DNA from 3 places in the Roseburia sp. AF20-18LB genome. Region 1 is predicted to be linked to each of the others. Evidence: predicted binding sites of a transcription regulator. Region 1 holds the regulator's gene; each other region holds the start of a gene.
The links. The regulator HrcA, encoded in region 1, represses chaperone genes, less so after heat shock. The targets are predictions, from matches to a motif close to TGTTAGCACTCNNNNNNNNNGAGTGCTAACA.
Positions count from the first base shown of each region.

Region 2: a site for HrcA is predicted at 3,826-3,856, ahead of groES (co-chaperone GroES). Genes of this name have one in related genera too.
Region 3: a site for HrcA is predicted at 5,223-5,253, ahead of DWX65_RS14135 (Hsp20/alpha crystallin family protein). Genes of this name have one in related genera too.

Region 1 is NZ_QTWP01000001.1:385,844-393,714, reverse strand. It holds gene DWX65_RS01945 (MBOAT family O-acyltransferase) at 1-1,041, shown strand, start outside; gene DWX65_RS01940 (GDSL-type esterase/lipase family protein) at 1,054-1,941, shown strand; gene lepA (translation elongation factor 4) at 1,946-3,757, shown strand; gene hemW (radical SAM family heme chaperone HemW) at 3,775-4,962, shown strand; gene hrcA (heat-inducible transcriptional repressor HrcA) at 5,169-6,212, shown strand; gene grpE (nucleotide exchange factor GrpE) at 6,233-6,886, shown strand; gene dnaK (molecular chaperone DnaK) at 6,905-7,871, shown strand, end outside.
Region 2 is NZ_QTWP01000001.1:519,975-527,845, forward strand. It holds gene DWX65_RS02570 (zinc ribbon domain-containing protein) at 1-621, opposite strand, end outside; gene DWX65_RS02575 (DegV family protein) at 753-1,616, opposite strand; gene groL (chaperonin GroEL) at 1,806-3,428, opposite strand; gene groES (co-chaperone GroES) at 3,496-3,780, opposite strand; gene DWX65_RS02590 (Cof-type HAD-IIB family hydrolase) at 4,013-4,801, opposite strand; gene DWX65_RS02595 (glutamate synthase subunit beta) at 4,968-6,461, opposite strand; gene gltB (glutamate synthase large subunit) at 6,476-7,871, opposite strand, start outside.
Region 3 is NZ_QTWP01000014.1:6,411-14,281, reverse strand. It holds gene DWX65_RS14150 (GBS Bsp-like repeat-containing protein) at 1-2,393, opposite strand, end outside; TPP riboswitch at 2,650-2,749, shown strand; gene thiT (energy-coupled thiamine transporter ThiT) at 2,784-3,440, shown strand; gene DWX65_RS14140 (sodium-dependent transporter) at 3,622-4,995, opposite strand; gene DWX65_RS14135 (Hsp20/alpha crystallin family protein) at 5,379-5,846, shown strand; gene DWX65_RS15540 (hypothetical protein) at 5,897-6,022, shown strand; gene DWX65_RS14130 (Hsp20/alpha crystallin family protein) at 6,054-6,494, shown strand; gene DWX65_RS14125 (methylglyoxal synthase) at 6,625-7,098, opposite strand; tRNA gene DWX65_RS14120 (tRNA-Pro) at 7,316-7,389, opposite strand; gene DWX65_RS14115 (GGDEF domain-containing protein) at 7,556-7,871, shown strand, end outside.

The sequences.
Region 1 (7,871 bases):
CTTCCACTTGGAATCAGCTTTTATACTTTTACCATGCTTTCCTATGTGTTGGATGTCTATAAGAAGAAAACTGCAGCGTTGAGGGATTATCTGGAGTATGGAACTTATATCCTTTTGTTCCCAAAGTTGATATCCGGACCGATTGCCCAGTTTGCCAATATGGCAGGGCAGTTAAAGAAACATCCAATCCGTCTGGAGAAAATCGAACATGGTCTGACTCTTTTTATCATAGGATTGGGATATAAAGTAATTATTGCAAATCATCTGGCAATTCTCTGGCGTGATATTCAGGGCATTGGCTTTGAGAGTATTTCCACACCGTTAGCGTGGATGGGAGCATTCGGTTATTCTGCACAGTTATTCTTTGATTTCCAGGGATATTCCCTGATGGCAATCGGAATCGGAGAGATGCTTGGATTTGATTTGCCGAAGAACTTTGATCATCCGTATCGTTCCAGGACAGTGTCTGAGTTTTACCGCCGGTGGCACATTACACTGGGAAGATGGTTCCGTGATTATTTATATATTCCGTTGGGAGGCAACCGGAAGGGAAATGCGTGGACATTTTTCAATCTGCTGATTGTCTGGGTTGTAACCGGAATGTGGCATGGTTCTACCATTAATTTTCCATTATGGGGCTTGATTTTATTTGTATTTATTGCGTTGGAACGATTTGTAATCAGAAATTTTTTAGAGAAACATGGATGGCTGGCGCACCTTTACATCTGGTTTGTAATCCCTCTGACCTGGGTCGTGTTTGCAATTACGAAGTTATCTGATTTGAAAGTATATTTTGCAAGACTGTTCCCGTTCTTTGGAACCGGAATCGCAGTCAATGCAGGCGATTATCTGAAATACGGCAGAACCTATGGAGTGTTTTTCCTATTGGCATTTGTGGTATCACTTCCTTTTATGGATAAGATATTAAAAAAATGCTGGAAGAAGTGGTGGATGAAAGCAATTTTGTTTGTTGTATTATGGATTTGTATTTATCAGATTGCAAATGGACTGAACAATCCGTTTATGTATTTTAGTTTTTAATGGGAGGCTGTCATGAAGAAATGGAAGAAATGTCCGCTTCTTATTGTTACGGCAATCAGTATGCTGCTGGTAAGCGGTGTTGCCTTAGCCGGAACAAAGGGCGCATATAAAGAATATAATAAGGACTGGCCGAAGGTTCCGGCGGTGGCTGGCATGATGCAGGCATCCAAAGAGGGCGTTCTGCCATGGGATAAGGCAGAACCGGAGGAGGATTTGGAAAGCGTATATGCTGACAAAGAGGAGCCGGCAACGGAAGAAGCAACAGAAGCAGTTGCAGATACGGAGGCAGAAGAGGATAAGACTTATACTTTTACCGATGTAACCCAGGATTATTTTGATGATGCGGTATTTATCGGAGATTCCAGAACCGTTGGATTAAGGGATTATGGCGGCTGGGATAATGCAACTTATTATGCCAGTATCGGACTTACGGTCTATGATATGTTTGATACGCCGATTGTCGAGGAAAACGGCGCGAAGATTACCGTTGAAGAAGCATTAAGCGAGCATCAGTTTGGTAAAGTCTATCTGATGATTGGAATCAACGAAATGGGAACCGGTACAGTAGACAGCTTTATGAAAAAATATGAAGAAGCTGTCAATCATATCCGGGAATTACAGCCGGATGCACTGATTTTCTTACAGGGCATTATGTATGTAAAACAGGAAAAGTCAGAGACTGACCCGATTTTTAACAATCCGGCAATCAAAGAACGGAATGACAGAATTGCAATGCTTGCAAATAATCACGATATATTTTATATTGATGTAAATGAAGTAGTGACTGACGAAACAGGAAATCTGAATCCGGAATATACTTATGATGAGATTCACCTGCTGGGAAAATATTATTCCCTGTGGACGGATTTCCTTTTGAAACATGGAATAAAGAAGGAGTAAATATATGTCAATCGACCAGAGTAAGATTCGTAATTTTTGTATCATTGCCCATATTGACCACGGTAAATCAACCCTTGCAGACCGTATTATCGAAATGACAGGGCTTCTGACCAGCCGCGAAATGCAGGCGCAGGTTTTAGATAATATGGATTTGGAGCGGGAACGTGGAATTACCATTAAGTCCCAGGCAGTCCGTATTATATATCATGCCAAAGATGGAGAAGAATATATTTTCAATCTGATTGATACACCTGGACATGTGGACTTTACCTATGAAGTATCAAGAAGTCTTGCTGCCTGTGACGGTGCAGTGCTGGTAGTAGATGCGGCACAGGGGATTGAGGCACAGACCCTTGCCAATGTATATCTGGCATTAGACCATGATCTGGAAGTGATTCCAGTCATTAATAAAATTGATCTGCCGAGTGCAAGGCCGGAAGAAGTAGTAGAAGAAATTGAAGATGTGATTGGAATTGAGGCACAGGATGCACCACGGATTTCTGCCAAAACAGGGTTGAATGTGGAAGAAGTATTAGAGCAGATTGTGCATAAATTACCGGCACCAAAAGGGGACGCCAAAGCGCCTCTTCAGGCGTTGATTTTTGATTCTGTGTATGATGCTTATAAAGGTGTTATTGTATTCTGCAGAATCCGGGAAGGTTCCGTAAAACCGGGGACAACCATCCGCATGATGGCAACCGGAGCAGAAGCAGATGTAGTAGAAGTAGGATATTTCGGAGCCGGACAGTTCATTCCATGTGATGAGTTAGAAGCCGGAATGGTAGGTTATATTACTGCCAGCCTTAAGAATGTGAAAGAAACCCGTGTGGGTGATACCATAACAGAGGCAAAGCGTCCTTGTGATGCACCATTGCCGGGATATAAGAAAGTTAATCCGATGGTATACTGTGGATTATATCCAACAGATGGAGCCAAATATCCGGATCTTCGTGACGCTTTGGAAAAATTACAGTTAAATGATGCAGCCTTACAGTTTGAACCGGAGACTTCCATTGCATTGGGCTTTGGTTTCCGCTGTGGTTTCTTGGGACTGCTTCATTTGGAGGTAATTCAGGAGCGGTTAGAGAGAGAATTTAATCTTGATTTAGTAACGACAGCACCAGGCGTTGTATACCGGGTACATAAGACGGATGGTACCATGATAGAATTGACAAACCCATCCAATCTTCCGGATCCATCCGAAATCGAATATATGGAAGAGCCGATGGTTGCAGCAGAAATTATGGTGACATCCGAATATGTAGGTGCCATTATGGATTTGTGCCAGGAACGCCGTGGTATCTATAAGAGTATGGAATATATTGAGCAGACCCGTGCAGTTATTAAATATGACCTTCCGTTAAATGAAATTATTTATGATTTCTTTGACGCATTGAAATCCCGTTCCAAAGGATATGCGTCCTTTGATTATGAGATGAAGGGTTATGAGCAGTCAGAGCTTGTGAAGCTGGATATTCTTATTAATAAAGAAGAAGTGGATGCTCTTTCCTTTATTGTATTTAAGGATACCGCCTATGAGCGTGGAAGAAAGATGTGTGAGAAGTTAAAGGAAGAGATTCCGAGACATTTATTTGAAATCCCGATTCAGGCAGCCGTTGGAAGCAAGGTAATTGCCCGTGAGACAGTAAAAGCAATGCGAAAAGATGTGCTGGCAAAATGTTACGGCGGTGACATCAGCCGTAAGCGTAAACTGTTAGAGAAACAGAAGGAAGGTAAGAAACGTATGCGTCAGGTGGGAAATGTAGAGATTCCACAGGAAGCATTTATGAGTGTACTGAAGTTAGATGAGAAATAGATGACAGGAGAACATAGATGGAACTTTATGTGCATATTCCTTTTTGTGTAAGAAAATGTGAATATTGTGATTTCTTATCAGCACCTGCGGACGAGCGGCTACAAAACCGCTACGTGGGTGCTCTTTTGCATGAAATCAGATATTACGGACAGATAATGGGACGTCCGGCTCTTTCTACTATATATATAGGGGGCGGAACACCGTCTCTTTTAGCACCGGAATATATCGCACTTCTTTTAAAACAGATTCAGGTAAGCTTTGAGGTGGAAACAGATGCAGAGATTACCATAGAATGTAATCCCGGAACTTTAAATGAGGAAAAACTTCTTACTTATAAAGAAGCAGGCATTAACCGTCTCAGCATAGGGTTACAGTCTGCCTTTGATGATGAATTAAAGATATTAGGAAGAATCCATACTTACCGGCAGTTCTTGGAGAATTATGAATGTGCCAGAAGATGTGGATTTGAAAATATCAATGTTGATTTGATGAGTGCCCTGCCTTATCAGAGTACGGAGAAATTTGTTACCAGCTTAAAGCGTGTCATAGCATTAAAACCGGAGCATATTTCAGCCTATTCCCTGATTATCGAAAAGGGAACACCATTTTATGAAAAATACAAATTCGAGGCAGTGCTCCGGGAAGCCGGAAAGCCGACAGAGCATCTGCCATCTGAAGAGACAGAGTATGAGATTTATAAAAAGACTCAGGAGATTCTTGCAGAGGCAGGTTATGAGCATTATGAAGTATCCAATTATGCAAAGCCGGGGAAAGAGGCAAGGCATAATATCGGATACTGGAAGCGGGTGCCGTATCTTGGGGTAGGACTTGGGGCAGCGTCCCTGATTGGAGAAGTACGCTACAGTAATATAAGAGAGATTGAAGCGTATATCAAAGCATGTGGTAATATTTCGGCGAAGGAAATAGATGGAGTACCGGCATTGAATCTCCATGAGAGTGCAGATGCAATCAGCCGCCATGCCCAGATGGAAGAATTCATGTTTTTAGGCCTGCGTATGTTAAAGGGAGTTACAAGAACAGAATTCAAAGAGACTTTTGGCGTGGAAATAGAAGCAGTATATGGCGAAGTCTTAAACCAGCTTCAGGAAGAGGACTTAATCGAGAAAAAAGCCGGTGTAATAAAGCTCAGCGACCATGGCATGGACATCAGCAACTATGTACTCGCCCAGTTTTTACTGGATTAAGTAGTGCGGTGTTGAACCGCATTGAATCAGAACAAATCTAAAGAAAATATAAAATTATAAAATGCTGTTGACAAAAAAAACGAATGGTGCTATCTTAAGTACATAGAAATTAGCACTCTTTCAAGTTGAGTGCTAACAACTAAGAAAAAGCAGTACAAAAAGCTTTTTCAAATACCTATAAAAGTTTCATTTTCAGGAGAACGTGAATGAACGAGAACGAATTAGATGAAAGAAAAACAAAAATCTTAAATGCAATCATTCGCAACTATCTGGAAACAGGTGAGCCGGTTGGTTCAAGAACCATTTCCAAGTATACGGATTTGAACTTAAGTTCCGCAACAATCCGGAATGAGATGTCGGACTTGGAAGAGATGGGATATATTTTGCAGCCACATACATCGGCAGGAAGAATTCCATCCGATAAGGGATATCGCTTCTATGTAGATAATCTGATTGCAGAGAAGGACAAAGAAGTATCCGATATGAAAGAGTTCGTAATTGAACATACGGAGAAGATGGAACAGGTATTGCAGCAGGTGGCAAAGCTGTTGGCGAACAATACGAATTACACCACCATGATAACAGCACCGCAGTATCACCACAACAGCCTGAAGTTCATCCAGTTATCCAATGTGGATGATGAACATATTCTGGCAGTTGTCGTATTGGAAGGCAATCTTGTGAAAAATAAGATGATTCCGATAGAAGAGCCGATAGATAATGAGCATATGTTAAAACTTAACATGCTTTTGAATACACATTTAAATGGATTGTCATTAGATCAGATTAATCTGGGCACCATAGCAGTGTTGAAAGAGAAAGCCGGTATCCATTCCAAAGTCATCAGTGATGTATTGGATGCAGTAGCAGAAGCAATCAGCGAAGACGAGGATTTGGAGATATATACCAGCGGTGCAACGAATATCTTAAAATATCCGGAGTTATCGGATTCGCAGAAAGCAGGAGAGCTTTTAGATGCGTTAGAAGAGAAGAAACAGTTAGTAAGTCTGGTGACGGATAACCTCAGCAATGAGGAGAACGGCATACAGGTTTATATAGGAGATGAATCTCCAATTCAGACCATGAAGGACTGCAGTGTGGTAACAGCTACCTATGAACTTGGTAAAGGCGTGAAGGGAACGATAGGAATTATCGGACCAAAGCGTATGGATTATGAGAACGTCATGGATAATCTGAAAAATTTGAAATCACAACTAGAAGGCATATTTGATAAGCCGAAGAAAGAATAGCATAGAAAGGTGGTAAGGAAGTGGCAGAAGAAAAGAAAGAAGAAGTGCTTGAGGAAGTATTAGAAGACTTAGAAGCAGAGGATGCAAAAAAGCAGGAAGAAGCACAGAATACCGCCTCAGAAGAAAAAGAAGTTGAGGCAGAAGAAAAAACGGAAGATACCGAATCTGAACCGGAAGAAATAGAGAAAGAAGATGAGGAGAAAAAGAAAGGTATCTTTAAAAAGAAAGACAAGAAAGATAAGAAGGACGAACAGATTGAAGATTTAACCGACCGGCTGAAACGTCAGATGGCAGAATTTGAAAACTTCCGTAAGAGAACGGAAAAGGAAAAGAGCCAGATGTATGACATGGGAGCCAGCGCAATCTTAGAGAAAATCCTTCCAGTTATCGACAATTTTGAAAGAGGGCTTGCAGCTGTACCGGAAGAAGACAAAAACAATGGCTTCGTAGAAGGTATGGATAAGATTTATAAGCAGATGATGACAGTGCTGACAGAGGTTGGTGTAACACCGATTGAAGCAGCCGGTCAGGAGTTTGACCCGAATCTCCATAATGCAGTAATGCATGTGGAAGATGAAGAACTCGGTGAGAATGTAGTAGCCGAGGAGTTACAGAAAGGTTACAAGTACAAAGAAAATGTAATCAGACATAGCATGGTAAAAGTAGCGAATTAAGCATAGGAGGATAAGAACATGAGTAAAATTATTGGTATTGATTTAGGAACAACAAACAGTTGTGTGGCAGTTATGGAAGGTGGAAAACCTACCGTTATAGCAAACCAGGAAGGTGCAAGAACAACACCATCTATCGTAGCATTTACAAAAACAGGTGAGCGTCTGATTGGTGAACCAGCAAAACGTCAGGCAGTAACCAACGCAGAGAAAACAATCTCTTCCATTAAGAGACATATGGGAACCGATTACAAAGTAAGCATTGATGACAAACAGTATTCTCCACAGCAGATTTCTGCAATGATTTTACAGAAATTAAAAGCTGATGCAGAAGGATATTTAGGAGAAAAAGTATCAGAAGCAGTTATTACTGTACCGGCATACTTCAATGATGCACAGCGTCAGGCAACCAAGGATGCAGGTAAGATTGCAGGACTTGATGTAAAACGTATCATCAACGAGCCGACAGCAGCAGCACTTGCTTATGGACTGGACAACGAAAAAGAACAGAAAATTATGGTATACGACTTAGGTGGTGGTACATTTGATGTATCTATCATCGAAATCGGTGACGGAGTCATCGAAGTATTATCTACAAATGGTGATACCAGATTAGGTGGAGATGATTTCGATAACAAGATTACACAGTGGATGATTGACGAATTCAAGAAAGCAGAAGGCGTTGATTTATCTACTGATAAGATGGCTCTTCAGAGATTAAAAGAAGCTGCAGAGAAAGCTAAGAAAGAGTTGTCTTCAGCAACAACAACCAATATCAACCTGCCTTTCATTACTGCAACAGCAGAAGGACCAAAGCACTTTGATATGAACTTGACAAGAGCAAAATTCGATGAGTTGACACATGACTTAGTAGAAAAAACAGCAATCCCGGTACAGAACGCTATGAAAGATGCAGGCGTAACCAATGCAGACTTAGGCCAGGTATTATTGGTTGGTGGTTCTACACGTATCCCGGCTGTTCAGGATA
Region 2 (7,871 bases), 130 kb from region 1:
TGCAACTACTACAACTGCAATGACTGCAATAAGCAATGCCCATAACTGTTTCGTCATCTTAAATGGTTTCTTAGGCGGGCGTGCCTGCTGTGGCTGTCCCTGGAATTGTCCCTGCTGTGGTCTTCCCTGGAACTGTCCCTGCTGCGGCTGTCCCTGGAACTGTCCCTGCTGTGGTCTTCCCTGGAACTGTCCCTGCTGTGGCTGTCCCTGGAACTGTCCTTGGAACTGTCCCTGCTGCGGCTGGCTCTGGAACTGTCCTTGGAACTGTCCCTGCTGCGGCTGGCTCTGGAACTGTCCCTGCTGCGGCTGACTCTGGAACTGTCCCTGCTGAGGCTGTCCCTGTACTGGTGTTTCCTGCTGCGGCTGTCCCTGTACCGGTGCTGCCTGTTCTGCCGGCTGTTCCTGTACCGGTGCTTCCTGTTCTGCCGGCTGTTCCTGTACCGGTGTTTCCTGCTCTGCCGGCTGTTCCTGTACCGGTGTTTCCTGCTCTGCCGGCTGTTCCTGTACCGGTGTTGCCTGCTCTGCCGGCTGTTCCATCTCCCCTTTTAATTTCTGGCCACAATTCGGGCAAAAATCTGCATCATCACCCACTTGTGTGCCACAATTTCCACAAAATGCCATTTTCATTTTCCTCCTTGGTTTTACCATGATATGTTACTTGCTTTTATGCATTAACAAGTTAAACTATTTCAATTTTACACAATATTTTGTGGTTGGTCAATCAATTTTACCGAGAATTTACACTTTAAATCTTATAATTTTCTTGCACAGGCAAGTGCTAATGCTCCCGGTCCGATATGGCAGGATACATTTAAAGAAAGCGGATCCATCATAATGTCTGTAATCCCAAATTCTGCTTCCACTTCTTTGCGGAATTCCATCGCTGCACTTATATCTCCAGTGTATGCAATACAAAGCTGCATCTCATCCTGACACTCCTTAAAGCGGGATGCATAGTCATCTTTTACTGCTTTTATCATAATGCTTTTTGCCTGCTTTACCGTTCTGGCTTTTGCAAAAGCATCCAGCTTTTCACCCTGAATCTGTAATACCGGTTTTAATTTCAACAATGTTCCCAGTGCTGCTGCTGCCGGTGTAATTCTTCCACCCTTTTTCAGATAATAGAGGGTATCTACCATGATATAAATGCTGGACTGGAATTTTGCATCCTCTAAAATATCTTTAATCTCTTTTCCACTCTTGCCGCTTTCTGCCAGTTTGATTGCATCAAATACGGACTGTTTCTGTGTTACAGAAATTCTCTGATTATTTACTACAAATACTTTTCCTTCATATTCATCGTCCATGGATAATGCTGTTGCAGTCTCACAGGAACTGCTCAATCCACTGGATAATGGAATGTATACAACTTCATCATATTCTTTTAAAAGCTCATCCCAACGGTCTGTAAGGTCTCCTACTGCCGGCATGGATGTTGAAATCTCAGCTCCATCTGTCAGATGCTCATAAAATGTATCCTGTGTCAGATTGATATCCTCAAACAGTATTTCACCATTTATAAAAAAAGGCATTGGTAATACGCTAATCCCTAACTGCTGCGCTTCTGCCTGACGAATTCCACTGGAACTGTCTGTAAGAATAACTACCCTTCCCATTTTTCTTCCTCCTTGCTATTCAGACTTCATGTTACACAATGAAATAATTGTAACATATTTTGCAAATCAAAACAACTGCCCCCAAAAACTAACATCAGGAAAAAAACTGCATAGCAAAACTCCTGACTGCATTATCCGCAGCCAGGAGCTCTCTATCCTTACTTTTCAGTAATATATTTTATTTTCTTATTACATCATTCCCATACCTGGGTTTCCTGCCGGCATTGCAGGAGCATCTTCTTTGATATTTGCTACAACAGATTCCGTTGTAAGTAATGTAGATGCTACAGATGTTGCATTCTGCAAAGCACTTCTTGTAACCTTAACCGGGTCAAGGATACCAGCTTCTACCATATCTACATATTCTTCTGTTGCTGCATTAAATCCGATACCAGGAGCGGACTCTTTTACTTTATTAATGATAACTGCACCTTCAAGACCTGCATTTGCGGAAATGTAATACAATGGAGCCTCCAATGCTTTTAAGATAACCTTTGCACCGGTCTTCTCATCACCTTCCAATGTCTCAGCAAGCTTTGCAACCTCTTTGGATGCATGGATGTATGCAGAACCGCCACCTGCGATGATTCCTTCTTCGACTGCTGCTCTTGTTGCATTCAAAGCATCTTCCATACGAAGTTTTGCTTCTTTCATTTCTGTCTCTGTTGCAGCACCAACACGGATAACTGCTACGCCGCCTGCCAGTTTTGCAAGTCTTTCCTGTAATTTTTCTTTATCAAATTCAGATGTTGTCTCTTCAAGCTGTGCACGAATCTGGCCGATTCTTGCCTGGATTTCTTCTTTATTTCCTTCACCATCAACGATAACGGTGTTCTCTTTCTTAACCTTAACAGATTTTGCACGGCCAAGCTGTGCCATAGTAGCATCTTTTAATTCCAGACCAACTTCTTCTGAAATTACCTGACCACCGGTAAGGATAGCGATATCTTTTAACATTTCTTTTCTTCTGTCGCCATATCCTGGAGCTTTTACTGCTACAACGTTAAATGTTCCACGCAGTTTATTTACAATCAATGTAGTTAAAGCTTCACCCTCGATATCTTCAGCAATGATAAGAAGTCTGGAACCGGACTGAACAATCTGTTCTAACAGTGGAAGGATTTCCTGAATGTTGCTGATTTTCTTATCGGTAATTAAGATGTACGGCTCATCTAAAACTGCTTCCATCTTATCCATATCTGTGCACATATATGCGGAAATGTATCCACGGTCAAACTGCATACCTTCTACCAGGTCAAGCTCTGTCTGCATGGTCTTGCTCTCTTCAATGGTAATAACACCATCATTGGAAACTTTTTCCATTGCATCTGCTACCATGTTGCCAACGCTTTCATCACCTGCGGAAATAGATGCAACTTTTGCAATCTGGTCTTTTCCGGTTACTTTAGAAGACATTGCTGCGATTGTTTCAACTGCTTTTTCAGTTGCTTTCTTCATACCACGTCTTAAAACGATTGGGTTTGCACCAGCCTCTAAGTTCTTCATTCCTTCCTGAATCATTGCCTGTGCAAGAACGGTTGCTGTTGTAGTACCATCACCAGCAACGTCATTGGTCTTGGTTGCTACTTCTTTTACAAGCTGTGCCCCCATATTTTCGAATGCATCTTCCAATTCGATTTCTTTTGCAATGGTAACACCATCATTTGTGATTAATGGAGCGCCATATGATTTATCCAGTACAACGTTTCTTCCTTTTGGTCCGATTGTTACTCTGACTGTATTTGCCAGTTTATCAACTCCAGCCTCTAATGCTGTTCTGGCTTCTGTTCCATATTTGATTTCCTTTGCCATAATTTCTTACCTCTTTCTTCTATTTTCCTATTTTATTATTTGTTTTATTTACCAATTATCAATTCGATTATTCTACTACTGCAAGAATATCATTCTGCTTTACGATGATATATTCTTCGCCATCCAGTTTTACTTCTGTTCCGGCATATTTAGAATAAATAACCTTCTGTCCTTCTTTTACCTGCATGGTAACTTCTTTGCCATCTACCACTCCGCCAGGACCAACTGCGATTACTTCTGCTTCCTGTGGTTTCTCCTGTGCAGCACTTGCTAAGATAATTCCGGATTTGGTTTTTTCCTCTGCTTTTAACTGTTTTAATACAACTCTGTCTGATAATGGTACTAATTTCATGATTCATTGCCTCCTTGATTCGGTCTCTTTGTTTTCTTTCTTTTTTATTAGCACTCATTCAAACCGAGTGCTAACTGATAGTCATATAATAGTTTCTGCGTCTCTTTTTCGCAAGCCTGACCATTTTTTATTTTTCTCTTGTTTTCTTATATTTACTCTTAATATCTCGTTTTTTCTCTCGTTTTCTCACTTTCTTCAATTTGTAACGATTTAATACTTTTTTTAGATTTGTTTATGAAATCAGTCCAAAATGCTCCAATCCCTTATAAATGCCGTCTTCGTGCAATGGTGCTGTGATATAATCCGCTGCTTCTTTTGCTGCTTTGGTACCATTTCCCATGGCAATTCCATGCTGCACATGCTTTAACATTTCCACATCATTGATACTGTCTCCAAATGCATAGGTATCTTCTTTCTCAATACCAAGAAGCTCACAGGTTTTTTCGATGCCGGACGCTTTGGAAAATCCTTTTGGAACAAACTCTGCACATGCCGCATCATGCACCAGCGGTGTGAAATTCTCTTCCAGATGGGAAAGTACCTTAAGATAAGTATCATCCGGTGTGGAGCAGGAAAACTTACTGATTTCCATAATTGCTTCATTTCCCGTTACCGGCAGCAAATCCTCTCCCAATGTCTCTTTTAGTTTCAAGCCATAAGGGTCTTCTTCAAATTCTTCCAGATCCATATACAAATTCCGGCTTCCCTCATATACCGTAGGAATTCCATACTCTTTTAATATATGTATGGTATCCTCTATCAATTCCTGTTCTAATTTTTTATAAAAAAGTGTTTTTCCATCCATCTCTATCCAGGTACCGCAGCCTGCCACAATTCCGTCGAATCCCAGTGTCAGCAATCTTTCATCCTGAATAAATGCTCTGGTTCTTCCGCTGCAGAGAAATGCCAGATGTCCATTTTCCCGCAGCTTCCGGATTGCTTCCTTTGTGCTCTCCGGTATCACAAAATGCTCGTCCCACAATGTTCCATCAATATCAAAAAATACTGCTTTCCTGCTCATTCTCTTTATGTCCTTTCGCTGTTTTCTTCTCGCTCTTTTTGTCACAAGGGTTATTTTATGCCCCAAAAGCAGAATGTGTCAACCACGAAAAAGCCGCCTGCCACAGCTCACCCTCCGGTGCACCATAGTCAGACGACTTTCTTCTATCATTATATTGTAATTTTCATTACTGTACGGAAAGATAAGAATATCCCATCAGACTTTCGTCTACTTCACGGGCTGCTTCTCTTCCTTCACGGATTGCCCATACTACAAGGGACTGTCCACGATGCATATCTCCTGCTGTAAAGACATTTTCCACGTTGGTCTTGTAATGACCGGCTTCTGTTGCCACATTGGTTCCGGCATTTAAGTCTACGCCGAATGCTTTGGCAATGTAATCTTCTGTTCCAAGGAAGCCTGCTGCAATCAGAACCAGATCACAATCTAACTTGCTTTCAGAGCCCGGTACTTCCACCATCTGCATCCGTCCGGTCTTTTCATCCTTTTTGCCCTCTAATTTTACGGTTTTTAATCCGCAGAGCTTACCGTTCTTGTCTTTTAAGAACTCTTTTACGGTTGTCTGGTAAATACGAGGGTCGGAGCCGAACATGGCAATTGCTTCTTCCTGACCGTAGTCTGTCTTGCAGACTCTCGGCCACTCCGGCCATGGATTGTTCTCAGCACGTTCATCCGGTGCCTTTGGCATCATTTCAAGCTGGATGACACTGGCTGCGCCGTGACGGATAGAAGTTCCGACACAGTCATTTCCGGTATCTCCACCACCGATGATAACTACTTTCTTTCCCTTGGCAGAAATATATTTGTTATCTTTAAGCTCAGAATCTAAAAGGCTCTTGGTAGTTGCCTTTAAGAAATCTACTGCAAAGTAAATGCCTTCTGCATCTCTGCCCGGAGCTTTGATGTCTCTTGGATTCTTTGCTCCACAGGCTAAGATGACACGGTCATATTCTTTTAAGAGTTTTGCCGGCTTGATGTCTTTTCCAACATTGGCATTGGTAATAAACTCGACACCCTCTTCTTTCATTATATTAATCTTACGGTCAATAACCCATTTTTCCAGCTTCATATTCGGGATTCCATACATCAAAAGTCCACCGACACGGTCATCTCTTTCAAATACGGTAACGGAATGTCCTCTTTTATTCAACTGGTCTGCTGCTGCAAGTCCGGCAGGACCGGAACCGATGATTGCAACCTTCTTTCCGGTACGGACTCTTGGAGGTTTTGCTGCAGCATATCCTTTTTCATAGGCATTTTCAATGATTCCATGCTCATTTGCCTTACAGGTTACCGGGTCTTCCCAGTGTCCACAGGTACAGGCTGCTTCACAAAGTGCCGGACATACTCTTGAGGTAAATTCCGGGAAGTTGTTGGTCTTGGTCAGACGGTTATATGCCTGCTCCCAGTTGTTGGTATACAAAAGGTCATTCCACTCCGGTACCAGATTATGCAGCGGACATCCGCTGGTCATTCCCATGATATTCATACCAGCCTGGCAGAACGGCACGCCGCAGTTCATACAACGTGCTGCCTGTACTCTTTGTTTCTCTTTTGAGAGAGGGGTATGGAACTCGTTAAAGTTCTTGATACGCTCCTTTGGTGCAACCGCTGCTGCATTCTCTCTGTCATATTCCATAAATCCTGTTGGTTTTCCCATTTTGCGTCCCCTCCTTAATTTCTTGTATTCGCATAAAATGCTTCAATCTGTGCCTGTTCGGAAGACAATCCTTTTTCTTCCATCTGAACAATTGCCATTAACATACGGTTATAATCGTATGGAATTACTTTCTTGAACTTCGGCAGATACTCACTGAAGTTATCTAAGATTTCTTTTCCCTTTTCAGAATTGGTCAAAGCTACGTGTTCTTTAATCATATCTTTTAATTCCATAACATCATATTTGTTTCCAACTTCTTCTGAGAATACCATTTCTTTATTCAGTCTGGTATAAAGGTCGTTGTCCTCATCTAATACATAAGCGATACCGCCGCTCATTCCGGCTGCAAAGTTTTTGCCAGTCTTACCAAGGATAACAACACGTCCACCGGTCATGTATTCACAGCCATGGTCACCGACACCTTCTACTACTGCAGATGCTCCGGAATTTCGTACGCAGAAACGTTCTCCTGCCACACCACTGATAAATGCTTTACCACTGGTTGCACCGTAAAGTGCCACGTTACCGATGATGATATTTTCATCTTTCTTATATTTCACACCTGCCGGAGCATATACAACCAGTTTTCCACCGGAAAGTCCTTTTCCGAAGTAATCGTTGGAATCTCCTACCAGCTCTAAGGTAAGTCCCTTTGGAATGAATGCGCCAAAGCTCTGTCCGCCGGCACCGGTACATTTTACGATAAAGGTATCTTCCTCTAAAGTATCGTCATATTTCTTTGTAATCTCGGAACCAAAGATGGTACCAAAGGAACGGTCTGTATTGCTTACTTCTACATCAATGCTTCTCTTCTGTTTCTTATCCAGTGCAGAAGAAAGCTGTTTTAACAGTACAGTTTCGTCCTTGGTCTTCTCCAGTTCGAAATCGTATACATGTTTTGGATCAAATGTAACTTTCTCCTTTGGTCCTGCAAACGGGTTATTCAAAATCTTGGAAAGGTCGATTTCTTTTTCCCGGTCTGTCAAATCCTCTCTTACCCGGAGAAGGTCACTTCTTCCTACCATTTCATCAATGGTACGGCAGCCTAACTTCGCCATGATTTCTCTTAATTCTTCTGCAATAAACCGCATGAAGTTTTCTACATATTCCGGTTTTCCCGCGAAACGTTTCCGAAGCTCCGGATTCTGTGTTGCGATTCCGGCAGGGCAGGTATCCAGATTACATACACGCATCATCACGCATCCCATGGTTACCAGCGGTGCAGTTGCAAATCCGTACTCTTCTGCTCCAAGCAATGCAGCAATTGCTACATCACGGCCGCTCATCAGCTTACCATCTGTCTCGATTCTTACCTTATTACGAAGTCCGTTCATAATCAGAGTCTGGTGTGTCTCTGCAAGTCCAAGTTCCCAAGGAAGTCCTGCATTATGGATAGAACTGCTTGGTGCT
Region 3 (7,871 bases), on a different contig from region 1:
CGGTTTCCATCAGATACACTGATACCCGGCTCCACTGCTTCTCCGGTATAACCGCAGTTGCTTGCAGTTACGGTCAGCGTGCTCATGTTCTTTGGTGTGATTTTATAAGAAGTACGGATACTTCCGCCTAAATTAGCATAAGTTCCAAGACCGCTGATTAATACATAATAAGTACCTGCGTCCACCGGCTCTGCAATGACCTTCTTGTATGCAGAATCCGTAAAATAAGTAACCTTAAAGTCTTCGCCCTGTACCAGGCCTTTGGCACCGTTATTATCAGTAATACGGATTGCCGGTACCTGCATGCTGCCATTGTATTCAAAGGTAACCTGTGTCGGATCATAGTTTGCAGAACCTGCAACGATATTACACTCGCATTCATTTAACTTTCTTGGCACAATACTGAAAGTTCCACGGTTCACGCCACCCTCTGCCAGTGCATAATCTCCAGTCAGTCTGATATAAGCCTTTGCATTGTTGGTTCCAATTTCGATGTTATCTTCACAGGAAACCACTTCTACATACTGGCTGTCCAAGGTGACATTTTTACTACCTTCGGTATAATAAACGGTAATATTTGCAGGATCCGGCACAACAGCACTACCGGTATAAGTCTGGTCTGTAATTACAATATCTGTCGGGCTGATGTTCTTTGGCTTAATCATATAAGTATATACTCTTTCGCCTCCGGCATAGTTACTGCCATCCAGACCGGTTATCTTAAGATAATAGGTTGCTGCATGAATCAGTTCCTGTACGCCCGTAGTCTCTTCCTTATCGTCTGCCGGCTTGGTACATTCCGGGTCACGATAAACAGCATAGTCAAAATCCGTTCCTTTTTTCAAAGCATTCCCCTCATCATCGGTTGCTGTCAGGGATAATACTTTGCTCTTGCCGTCAAAGAAGCTGGAATAACTGGTATCTTTATTAATGACACCTGCTTCTGTTCCGTTGATTGCCAGCTTAAAGGTACATTTATCTAAAGATTTTGCTACAATATCAAAATAAATCGGCTCTGCCTTGGTTCCAAGGTCTCCTTCGTAGTAATCCAGTCCGGTTACCTTCACATAATATCTTCCAATAGAAGTCGGTTCAGGTACAGTCTTGGTATACTCCGCATCTTTATAATAAGTAATCTTATATCTGGAATCACTGATGACATCACCGGATGTATTGGAGACGGTAATGTTTGGCACATTTTTCTTGCCATTGTATTCCAGTTCATTTTTATCCAATACTGCTTTGCCAAGCTTGTCATAGATCTCAAAGTTGATAAATGCGTTTCCGGTTAAATTTCCGGTTCCGGTAATAATCAGGTTATTGGTTCCGGTCTGTCCTGCAGTAGTTTCATTTCGGTATGCCACGTTGTAGTTGCCGGCAGGAATCTCAACGCCATTCAACTTCACTACTACCTCATTGGTCATATCCGGTTTACTATTCTTTACATAATAATATTTATCACTCTTTAAGGAAACACTGATGCCTGCTGCACTTAAATCTGCCTTGCCAATCAGGAAATTAAAGGTCTTGCTGCCCCGGTACAGAGAAGAAGAATTCGCTGTTACTGTCATCTTCGCTGTTCCGGCATTGGTATTATCTGCCCAGCTTGTGGTATAGTCAGACGCCTGGATTCCTGCGGAATTCTGACTGTCTACCAGTGTAAATTCCGGTCTCTGTGCGGTTCCGGTATAAGTAGAATCGCTCAGTCCATTGGAAACAGTTACAGAATCTGCTCCAATATTATAGTAAATATTGTAACGGTTCTCTGTAATTGTTCCAGAAAATGTATAGTTACTGCTGCTCTTTAATACAATTTTAAAGGAATGTGTTCCTACTGTGGTATTGCTTCCGGATGTATATTCTACGTTATAATCATCTGCTGAAAGGTTTACCATGGTAGAAGTACCGCTTATGATACCATACACCCCTGTAATCGTCGGTAATACATCACTTCCTGTATAATATACATATCCGTCTTCACCGGTTCCTTCCACCCCTTTATAATTAACACCGATATAGCTTAACTTCTGCTGTGCAATCGTAAAGCTCTTGGTGGTCTGCCATCTGTGGCTGTCTCCGATACCAACGATATCAATATATGCTGTTCCTGCGCTGGTATTATTACGGTAATAAACGGAGTAATCCTCTTTTTCTTTCAAAGTTTCTCCAGCAATCTGGACCGTAACTGCCGGCTTAACCTCCTGTCCGGTATAAGTATAGGTATCATTTCCGGTTGCAGTTGCACCATTTGCATCCGCTCCTAATGTAATGCTTCCATTGCCTGGAAATGCATCCGCCGCCTCTGCCGGTATTGCCGGAAGAACGCCTGCAATCATACAAACACTTAAAACTAATACCAGTATTCTTTTTCCAACATCCTTGTACTTACGCATAGAACCTCTCCTTGTTGCTTGTTGTTTCCTCATCTTTTTATCTTTACTATATTCCTTTTGCTTTTCAGATTCAAGAGTAACCCTTTTTTCTAAAAAAGCGCAGAAAAAGACACTTCTAAACCTTTTATCGACCGGAAGTTACTTTTTCTTTATATTTTCCAGCGGATTTTTTCATTTTTTAGAAAATCTTTTTCAGAAAATTAACACTTGACATTTTATACTACCACTGTTACCATTACAAACTGAAAACAAAACATTGCTTTGCTAGGGGCGCCTTTGGCTGAGAAACGTATCTGCGTTGACCCTTATTACTTGAACCGGATAATACCGGCGTAAGGAAGCACATAGTTCAACCTCCTGGCAGAGTATCATCTTTAAGGAGGATTTTTTATGTCAATTTTTGCAACATACGACGGCTCATCTTACCAGCTTACCACCGCAGGTTTTACAGCCCTCGTTATCATCATGATTGCCATTCTTCTGATTGGCTGTGCTATCTTCGGTGGAAAGAAGAAATTCAGTGCAAAGCAGCTTGCATTTTCAGCTATGGCAATTGCCCTTGCCATGGTAACTTCCATGATTAAACTTTTCGATATGCCAATGGGCGGTTCCGTTACTTTACTGAGCATGTTATTCATCGTTCTGATTGGTTACTGGTACGGTCTGGGTGCCGGCTTAACCGCAGCTTTTGCTTACGGAATTCTGCAGTTAGTCGTTGACCCTTACATCATCAGTGTTCCACAGATGTTAGTGGACTACCTCTTCGCCTTTGGTGCATTAGGCCTTTCCGGACTTTTCAGCAAATCCAAACATGGACTTATCAAAGGTTATATCGCTGGTGTATTAGGTCGATACTTCTTCGCATTCCTTTCCGGCTGGATTTTCTTCGGCATGTATGCTCCGGAAGAATTCCCGAATGCAGTGGTATACTCTCTTGCTTACAACGGTGCATACCTTGGTGCAGAAGCACTTATTACATTAATCATTATCTGTCTGCCACCAGTCCAGAAGGCATTGAATGCCGTTAAGAATATGGCAAATTCATAATATGATTCTGTCCAAAAAGAGCGTCTTTTCTAATTAGGAAAGAACGCTCTTTTTGATTACGCGAGTAGCGAGAAAAATCGCATGCTTGCATGCAGATTTGACGAGCACCGCGATAACTCGAGAAACTCGCAAAGCGTGTTTCTCGTAGTTGCATTTCTGTATTTTCTTAATTTGTCATTCATTACATCTGAATCCATCCAAAAGCATTTGCTATGGAACTGATTAAAATAATCGCTGCAAAGATCGGACAAAGGTATTTTATCATCACCGTAAATATCTTTTTCCTGCGGAACGGGTTGCCGCCCCGGGTTACTTCTTCTTCAATCCGCTGCACTCCCACCACTCTTGATACCAGAAGGCAGGTTGCAATAGCTGCAATCGGCATCATCACGGAGTTCGTCAGGAAATCAAAGAAATCAAGAATCTGCATTCCGATAATTTTTACATTCGCCAATGGTCCATATCCCAGTGTGGAAAGACTTCCCAGAAGAAGCATTACAATGCCGACAATTACCGTTGCTTTCCGTCTTTCCCAGCCCAGTTCATCTTCAAAAGTCGATACTGCACTTTCCGTTAATGCAATAGAACTTGTGATTGCTGCAAACAGCACCAGTACAAAAAACAAAATTCCGACTCCGGTTCCAAGTCCCATGCTGTCAAATACTTTTGGAATCGTAATAAACATCAATGATGGCCCCGCCTGCAGTGTTTCCGGATTTCCACCGGAAAATGCAAAGACTGCCGGAATAATCATCAGCCCTGCCATCATGGCAATCGCTGTATCGAAGATTTCCACGTTCTTCGTGGACTCCTCAATAGAAACTTCCTTCTTCATATAAGAACCAAAAGTAATGAGAATTCCCATGGCGATGGACAGGGAATAAAACATCTGTCCCATGGCTGTTACTACCGTCATCCAGGAAAAATTTTCAAGATTTGGAATCAGAAAATATTTAACTCCTTTTAATGCTCCCGGTCTGCTTACGGAATAAACCGTTATTAATATAGAAAGAACAACCAGCACCGGCATCATAAATCTGGATACCCGCTCAATACCATTCCGGACGCCGGCAAAGATAATCCCCAACGTAAATACCGCAAAAAAAGCAAAGCAGATTTCTGTGGAAAGCCCGCTGGAAATGAAATTGGAAAAATATCCATCCGATGCAAGTTTACTGCCATTTCCCCTGATATATTCCACCAGATATTTCATTACCCAGCCGCCAATTACAGAATAATATGGCACGATTAAAACCGGAATAATCGCATTTATCCAGCCACCGAAAGAGAGCCAGCGGGATTTTCCAAAGGTATGATATGCTCCCACCGGGCTCTTCTTCGTCATTCTTCCGATAGAAGTCTCCGCCATAATCATCGTATATCCAAAAGTCAGTGCAAGTATAATATAAATCAGCAGAAAGATTCCTCCCCCATACTTTGCCGCAAGATATGGGAATCTCCATATGTTTCCCAGTCCAACAGAAGCGCCTGCTGCTGATAATACAAACCCTATCTTCCCCGAAAATGTACTTCTTTTCTCATTCTGTGTCTTCATTTTGTTTTTTCTCCTAAACTCATAATTTCCATGACGCAAAGTTATAGAAATCATAACACAGTCTCATAGTTCCTGCAATATTCTTTCCTTTTTATCATGCTACCCCTTATTTCCCCCTATATTTCTGCATTATATATCCATATATTTCATTTGTTTTTACAGTGCATTTCCATGTTTTTTCTTTGTTTTTGCACAATTTGTGTTTTTTCACAAATTTTTCACAATTTTATTAGCACTCACCTCTTGACAGTGCTAATAATTGGTGCTATAACGTAGTCAGAACAAAGGAGAGGAACAAAAAAAAGAGTTCCTAAAACATCCCGGTTCCAAAGAAACAAGGTAAACAAGCATAAAATGATTTATTAAAAAAGGAGAGATGACTTATGTTGATGCCTAGTATTTTTGGAGAGAATTTATTTGATGACTTCTTTGAGGATTTTCCATGGATGGACGATAACATGGATATGAAAAAAACTGAGAAAAAACTTTACGGTCGTAGAGCCGCACGTCTGATGAAGACAGATATCAAGGAACAAGATAATGGTTATGAACTGGTCATTGATTTACCTGGATTTAAGAAAGACGAAGTAAGTGCTTCCTTAGAGAACGGTTACCTTACCATCAGCGCTGCCAAAGGTTTGGACGAGGAAGATAAAGATAAGAAATCCGGCAAGTACATCCGTAAGGAACGTTATTCCGGAGCCTGCAGCCGAAGCTTTTATGTCGGCGATGCCATTACTGAAGAGGATATCAAAGGCGAATTTAAACATGGTATCTTAAAACTCTTCGTTCCGAAGAAAGAAGCAAAACCTGCTGTGGAAGACCACAAGTACATTGCCATTGAAGGATAACAGAACTTTATATGGTATCTGATTCAGATTAAGAAAGGAAGCATGTTATTATGTCAGATAAAAATCCAAAACATCCATTAAAGAAGAAGAAAGTAAAAGCTAAAATTAATGTAGCCGACCATGAGGCTGTTGAGGAAGCCAGAGAAGCTCACAGAAACAAGAAACATTATTACTAATTACAATAGACTATTTCAGGAGGAATGACTTATGTTAGTACCAAGTATTTTTTCAAACAACTTTGTAGATGATATATTCGATGATGTATTTCCATTCGGAGCTTACAATGCTCCTGCAGCAGACAACCGTGCTGCCATGAACACTGACGTTAAGGAATTTGACGACAGATATGAACTGGAATTTGAACTTCCGGGCTTTAAGAAAGAAGATATCCAGGCTGAGCTGAAAGACGGATACCTCATCGTCAATGCCAAACACCAGGACAACAAGGACGAAAAAGGCAAAGATGGCAAATATATCCGTAAAGAACGTTACTATGGCTCTTACCAGCGTAGCTTCTATGTCGGAGATGGCGTTACTCAGGATGACATCAAAGGCGGTTTTGAAAATGGCATCCTGACTCTGACCGTTCCGAAGAAAGAAGCAAAACCTGCTGTGGAAGAAAGGAAATATATTTCTATTGAAGGATAATGAATATCATAACAACTTAAAGTTTAATTTATAAACTGGCAGCAGCAGACGGATTCGTATTTTCCATCTGTTGCTGCCAGCTTTTTATAATTAACTCTGCAATATTAATTCTTTTTCTCTGCTCCAGCTGTTACTTTATCGTCGATGCCCGCTGTCTGATATTCTTATTAAAATTAATCACATTGTGATTATATTCTTCATCCATCAGTTCAGAATGAATCATAAAATCTGCGGTCGCTTTATTATTGGCAATCGGAATGTCATAGACCTGGGCAATACGAAGCAATGCTTTTACATCCGGGTCATGAGGTGCTGCAGTAAGCGGGTCTGAAAAGAAAATAACGAAGTCTATTTTTCCCTCTACTATCTTGGCACCAATCTGCTGGTCTCCACCCAGCGGGCCACTATTATAGCCCTTAACCGGCAGTCCCGTCTGGTCTGTAATCATTTTTGCTGTTGTTCCTGTTCCACACAGAAAATGTTTCTTTAAAGTCTCTGCATTGTCTTTACACCACTGAATCAGTTCTGCCTTTTTCCCATCATGGGCAATCAATGCAATATTTTTCTGTTTTCCGATTGTCAAAGTAAGAAAATCCGGTTCCATACTCATATTGTGTCTTCTCCTTTATTGTATTATTTTCCAACCATTTCATTTATCAAGTGAAAATCAACTCCTGATAAACAATTGCAGCTCGCCAATCACGCTTATATGTTGACTTGCTTACGCTCATTATAACATGACAGGATGATTCCAGACAATGTTTGGGTAGAAATCTTCATATAAAAAACGAGTACACTTAACAGTCTACTCGTTTTTTTCGTCGATGCGACAGGATTTGAACCTGCGACCTCTGCGTCCCGAACGCAGCGCTCTACCAAGCTGAGCCACGCATCGTTATTTAATTCTTTCACACGCTCAACTATATTAGCATATATCGCATTTTTTGTCCAGTAATATTTTTATTTTCTTTTCTACTTAATCGTTTTATGTTATACTTAAGTCAATCATAAGAATGGCTTTTACAATGCCAAGTAACTTTTTTACCAGAGAAAGGCACATTATGGAGAACAACCAGAGACCAACCATTGCAATTATGTTAGGTGACACCCAGTCCAGCTACTCAGAAGACTTACTTCGGGGTTTCTATACCTGTGCCAGAGAAGAAGATGTCAATATTATTTTTCTGATGGGACCTCAGATGCCACAATATTGTAAAGATATTTTATCCTGCAGCTTTGACGGGGACTATAATTATCAGTTCGATACCATTTATGATTATGTACATTTCAGCAAGCCGGATGCACTGATCATCACTTATGGTTCCCTTTCTATTTTTAAAAGTAATCAGGTAAAAGCGGAATTTCTTTCCCATTACA